DNA from 2 places in the Clostridium thermosuccinogenes genome. Region 1 is predicted to be linked to the other one. Evidence: a T-box and tRNA genes for the amino acid it is inferred to sense, from the RefSeq annotation. Region 1 holds a T-box; the other holds one or more tRNA genes.
What was found. The T-box of region 1 lies ahead of alaS (alanine--tRNA ligase). A T-box ahead of a tRNA ligase gene usually reads a tRNA of that ligase, here a tRNA-Ala.
Positions count from the first base shown of each region.

Region 2: it has a tRNA-Ala gene. The T-box ahead of alaS (alanine--tRNA ligase) is inferred to sense a tRNA for this amino acid. The anticodon was not compared.

Region 1 covers NZ_CP021850.1:2,147,420-2,150,627, forward strand. The annotation lists gene alaS (alanine--tRNA ligase) at 1-1,906, opposite strand, end outside; T-box leader at 2,328-2,531, opposite strand; gene CDO33_RS09460 (AI-2E family transporter) at 2,728-3,208, opposite strand, start outside.
Region 2 covers NZ_CP021850.1:1,096,031-1,099,238, forward strand. The annotation lists rRNA gene CDO33_RS04810 (16S ribosomal RNA) at 1-860, shown strand, start outside; tRNA gene CDO33_RS04815 (tRNA-Ala) at 1,108-1,183, shown strand; rRNA gene CDO33_RS04820 (23S ribosomal RNA) at 1,422-3,208, shown strand, end outside.

The DNA of each region.
Region 1 (3,208 bases):
CCGGCATTTCCATAACCGTTACCGGCAGGCTTTCGAGGATCTTTTCATTGACCTCCTGCTCAATTTTCCTTAAGTCATCCGGGTCTACCGATGAGAAATGGGTAAAGTCAAACCTTAACCTACCTGGCTCAACCAATGATCCAGCCTGGGTTACATGGGTTCCCAGCACATTTCTCAGGGCTTTCTGAAGCAGATGGGTTGCAGAATGGTTTCTGGCGATGTCCATCCTTCTGGCCGAATCAATTTGGGCTTTTACTGTTTCGTTTGCTTCTACCAGCCCCTTTTCAACCACACCTATATGCAGGTATTTCCCGTCGGCAGTTTTTTTGCAGTCGGTAACCCTTACAATTCCACTGGCAGCCTTGATATATCCTGTGTCTCCCACCTGACCGCCGCTTTCGCCATAGAAAGGAGTCCTGTCCAGGATAATTGTCACTTCTTCTCCTTCCTGGGCATTTTCAACTATTTCATCGTCCTTTATTATATAGACGATCTTCGAATCGGATTCATCCGTTTCATACCCGACAAACTCCGTCTTCAAATTCTTATCGAGCTTTCCATATATGCTGTCATCTCCCCAGGCTGCAGCACCTTTATTCTTAAGGGCGTCCCTGGCTTTCTGCTTCTGCTGGGCCATTTCCTTTTGAAAGCCTTCCTCATCTATTTCAAGGCCGTTTTCACCAGCTATCTCCCTTGTGAGGTCAAGAGGGAAACCATAAGTATCATGCAGCTTGAACACCATATCTCCGGAAATAACCTTACGATTTTCTGCTTTGGTTTTTTCTATAAACTCATTAAGTATGGCCAAGCCCTGATCTATGGTTGCATTGAATTTTTCCTCTTCTATGCTTATCACTTTCCGGATGTAGTCGGCGTTTTCCTGCAGTTCGGGATATGCCTGCCTGGATTCATTAATAACCACCATAGCCACATCATGAAGGAAAGGCTTATCAATACCCAGCAGCTTTCCATGCCTTGCGGCTCTCCTCAGCAGCCTTCTTAATACATATCCTCTTCCTTCGTTGGAGGGTATTACTCCGTCGGAAACCATCATGGTGGTGCTTCTCATATGGTCCGTTATTACCCTGATGGAAATGTCAGCTTTTTCGGATTGGCCGTACTCAACTCCTGCCATTTTACATACATAATTTAGTACATTCCTTACGGTATCAACTTCAAAAAGGTTGTTTACATCCTGAGATATCACCGCAAGCCTTTCCAGGCCCATTCCGGTATCGATGTTGGGCTTGGCGAGCCTTGTATAGCTTCCGTCCTCATGCCTGTAAAATTGTGTGAATACCAGGTTCCAGAACTCTATGAATCTGTCACAGTCGCAGCCAACTTTGCAGTCAGGTTTTCCGCAGCCTTTGTCAACCCCTCTGTCAAAATAGATTTCAGAGCAGGGTCCGCAGGGGCCGGTGCCGTGTTCCCAGAAATTATCCGCCTTGCCCATTCTCACAATCCGGTCCGGGCTTAATCCTACCTTCTTGTTCCATATTTCAAAAGCTTCATCATCATCCTCATATATGGAAACATAGAGCCTGTCCTCCGGCATTTCCAGCACCTTTGTTACAAACTCCCATGCCCATGGAATCGCTTCGTTCTTAAAATAATCCCCAAAGGAGAAGTTGCCCAGCATTTCAAAAAATGTACCATGCCTTGCGGTTTTTCCCACATTCTCTATATCCGGAGTCCTTATACACTTCTGGCATGTGGTGACCCTTCTCCTTGGCGGTTCCTGATCCCCTGTAAAATATGGTTTCAAAGGAGCCATTCCTGAGTTTATCAACAGCAGGCTGGGGTCATTTTGCGGAATGAGAGAAAAACTGGGAAGCCTAAGATGGCCTTTGCTTTCAAAAAACTTTAGATATTCTTCCCTGAGTTCGTTCAAACCTAGTTTTTTCATTCAAAACATCCTTTCTTTTTGATTGTGTTTCTGAATCCTATTTTATCCATTAGCTCATATTATAACTTTTTCATTTACCGGTACTTTCTAAACATTTCTGAGTTTAAATAGCATAAATTTCTATCAAAAAACTCTTTGCATAGCTATCTCCAATTAGCCGGCATAGCTACTCATACTTGCAAAAATCAATAAATAAAGCTCATTCAATGATGAACATAGCCTTCATATTCATGCCAGCGAGTTAGCTCACTTCTATTATTTCACACAATTTGCCAATCCATATCTAAAACTTTGCTTTAAATAAAAAACATCACATCATGCCCGCAGCTATATGGATTTCAAATATCATTTCTTATGTTGATTGAGGATGTGGTATTTATAAAATGAATGCTGCTTCCAAATAAAAACTCCCGTCCTGATAAACAGGGACGAGAGTATATCACGCGGTACCACCCTTATTCCCTGCATTGCAGGGCCCTCAAACACTTTAACGCAGTTAACGGCAAACCTTTTTACGGCTGCAGCTCCGAGGACTGCTTCATTTATAAAATACCGGAAACTCGCACCAACCGTTTCCTCTCTTAAGGCTATTTTATAAACTACTTCTTCCCTTCATAGCTTTTGAATATTTTGCTATATGCATCTGCTTCATTAAATTATATTAAAGCATGCTGGTGGTTGTCAATAGATTGTAATTTGCAGCAATATGCAGAATAAAATGAGGCCGAAGCCTATGCAGGAGCTTTAATATAGGTAGATATAATACGGTTCTAACTATAGCTCTAATATAGCTTTAATCTATCGATACCTCTGTTCCAATGTCACACGATTGCTTCTATCGCCCTTTTCAGAACAGCCTTTATCATAGCCAGCACCGGAACTGCCAGCATCATCCCGATCAAACCGAAAAATTCGCCCCCCACCAGCACTGCCAGCATTGTAGAAACGGGATGTAGCCCCAATCTTCCTTCAATTATCTTAGGAGATATGAAATTGTTGTCAATCTGCTGGATTAAAGTAAAGACGCCTATGGTCCACAAGGCTTTTACCGGCGAATCCAGAAGAGCTACTGCAACAGCCGGTACAGCTCCTATTATCGGTCCGAAAAAGGGAATGATATTTGCCGCTCCTCCTATCAGACCGAGAACTAACGGATATTTCACCCGGACTATAACTAAACCGATGGTCTCCAGTATGCCAACTATTAAAGCAGTCAAAAGCTGCCCTTGAATAAAATTGGACAGTATTCCGTGTATATCCCTGCCGGCGTTTATCATGCCGTTTCTCCATTTTTTCGGTATG
Region 2 (3,208 bases), 1.1 Mb from region 1:
GTGTAGCGGTGAAATGCGTAGATATTAGGAGGAACACCAGTGGCGAAGGCGGCTTTCTGGACAGTAACTGACGCTGAGGCGCGAAAGCGTGGGGAGCGAACAGGATTAGATACCCTGGTAGTCCACGCCGTAAACGATGGATACTAGGTGTAGGAGGTATCGACCCCTTCTGTGCCGGAGTAAACACAATAAGTATCCCACCTGGGGAGTACGGCCGCAAGGTTGAAACTCAAAGGAATTGACGGGGGCCCGCACAAGCAGTGGAGTATGTGGTTTAATTCGAAGCAACGCGAAGAACCTTACCAGGGCTTGACATACAGAGGGATATGTCAGAGATGGCATAGCTCTTCGGAGCCTCTGTACAGGTGGTGCATGGTTGTCGTCAGCTCGTGTCGTGAGATGTTGGGTTAAGTCCCGCAACGAGCGCAACCCTTGTTGTTAGTTGGTAACACGTAAAGGTGACCACTCTAACGAGACTGCCGGTGACAAATCGGAGGAAGGTGGGGACGACGTCAAATCATCATGCCCCTTATGTCCTGGGCTACACACGTACTACAATGGCTACAACAAAGGGAAGCGAAGCCGTAAGGCGGAGCAAATCCCCAAAAGTAGTCCCAGTTCGGATTGTGGGCTGCAACCCGCCCACATGAAGTCGGAATTGCTAGTAATGGCAGGTCAGCATACTGCCGTGAATACGTTCCCGGGCCTTGTACACACCGCCCGTCACACCATGAGAGTCAGCAACACCCGAAGTCAGTAGCTTAACCGCAAGGAGGGCGCTGCCGAAGGTGGGGCCGATGATTGGGGTGAAGTCGTAACAAGGTAGCCGTATCGGAAGGTGCGGCTGGATCACCTCCTTTCTAAGGAGAACGGTCCGAATCTGATGGATAGCATCAGGTGAGGACGAGTCTTCTGGTCGATACCGGATAACAGAAATGTTACCGGTTAAAGAGTTCCTTGTCTACACTGTTTAGTTTTCAAAGCCCAATGAGGTTTTGAAAAAAAAGAAAAAGTACTGGTTGACATTTAAACGGCAACCATGTATAATAGTAAATCCACAGTTGATACTTGACTCACTAAGCTGTCAAAGGTCAACTGATTTAACGTGGGGGTATAGCTCAGTTGGGAGAGCACCTGCCTTGCAAGCAGGGGGTCATGAGTTCGAATCTCATTATCTCCACCACAGCGCCTAAAAGGCGCATAAAACTTGCACTTTGAAAACTATATAATGTAAGTTGAAAATTGTTAGAACCGAGCAGTAATGCGAAGGTTATAGCAGTTTTCAGAAGATGAGAAGACAAGAAAAAATAAGGGTAACAAGTATCGAAAGGTATGCGTGACTCTTAGGAAGTCTTCACAAGATGGTTAAAAGACAATCACTTGAAGAGAACCGAAAGATATCGAGAGATCGTATCTAAGAAGGTCAAGCTATTAAGAGCATAGGGTGAATGCCTTGGCACCAGAAGCCGATGAAGGACGTGATAAGCTGCGAAAAGCTGCGGAGAGGCGCAAATAGCCATTGACCCGCAGATGTCCGAATGGGGGAACCCACCTGGGGTAAATGCCCAGGTACATGTATGTGAATACATAGCATACATGGGGGAGACGTAGGGAACTGAAACATCTAAGTACCTACAGGAAAAGAAAACAAAAGTGATTCCGTAAGTAGTGGCGAGCGAAAGCGGATTAGCCCAAACCGGGGTACAGCAATGTAGCCCGGGGTTGAGGACCGGCGGAATGATTCGGAGTATCTAGCAGAATGAGGCACTGGAACGTGCAGACCATAGAGGGTAAAAGTCCCGTATGCGAAAGATATGAAGACAGGCCGGGATCCAGAGTACCACAAGGCACGTGAAACCTGGTGGGAAGCAGGGAGGACCACCTTCCAAGGCTAAATACTAACTGGTGACCGATAGTGGAGCAGTACCGTGAGGGAAAGGTGAAAAGAACCCCGGGAGGGGAGTGAAAGAGAACCTGAAACCCTATGTTTACAAGCAGTTGGAGAGCGTTAAGGCTCGACAGCGTACTTTTTGTAGAACGGTCCGGCGAGTTATAGTATGTGGCAAGGTTAAGTACTAGAGGTACGGAGCCGAAGGGAAACCGAGTCTTAACAGGGCGACAAAGTCACATGCCATAGACCCGAAACCGGGTGACCTATCCATGGACAGGTTGAAGCGGGAGTAAAATCCCGTGGAGGACCGAACCACGTGACCGTTGAAAAGGTCTGGGATGAGCTGTGGATAGCGGAGAAATTCCAATCGAACTCGGAGATAGCTGGTTCTCCCCGAAATAGCTTTAGGGCTAGCCTCTAATGAAAGTCTAGCGGAGGTAAAGCACTGAATGGGCTAGGGGCCTTACCAGGTTACCGAACCCTATCAAACTCAGAATGCCGTATAGACGATGTTAGGGAGTCAGACTACGGGAGATAAGTTTCGTAGTCAAAAGGGAAACAGCCCAGACCATCAGCTAAGGTCCCAAAATCACAGTTAAGTGGAAAAGGATGTGGGTTTGCTAAGACAACTAGGATGTTGGCTTAGAAGCAGCCATTCATTCAAAGAGTGCGTAATAGCTCACTAGTCGAGTGAGCCTGCGCCGAAAATTACCGGGGCTAAACTGTGTACCGAAGCTATGGACTCAGAAATGGGTGGTAGGGGAGCTTACTGTCGTAGGCCGAAGCACGATCGTGAGGACGTGTGGACGAAACAGTAGTGAGAATGCCGGAATAAGTAGCGAGAGTAAAGTGAGAATCTTTACCGTCGAAAACCTAAGGTTTCCTGGGGAAGGCTCGTCCGCCCAGGGTAAGTCGGGACCTAAGCCGAGGCCGAAAGGCGTAGGCGATGGACAACAGGTTGAAATTCCTGTACTACCGTCTCTTGTTTGAGAGAGGTGGGGACGCAGGAGGATAGGCTAAGCGAGTAACTGGAAAAGCTCGTCCAAGGGAGGTAGATAGTCCGGTAGGCAAATCCGCCGGACGTTTCGAAGGCCTGATGGGGAGGGAAAATAGAGTACCGAAGTAGCCGATTCCACACTGACGAGAAAAGCCACTATCGAGAGAGAAGGTACCCGTACCGCAAACCGACACAGGTAGGTGAGGAGAGAATCCTAAGACGAGCGGGAGAAGCGTTGTTAAGGAACTCGGCAAATTGACCCCGTAAGTTCGCGAGAAGGGGTGCCTGTAGGAATACAGGCCGCAGTGAAAAGGCCCAAG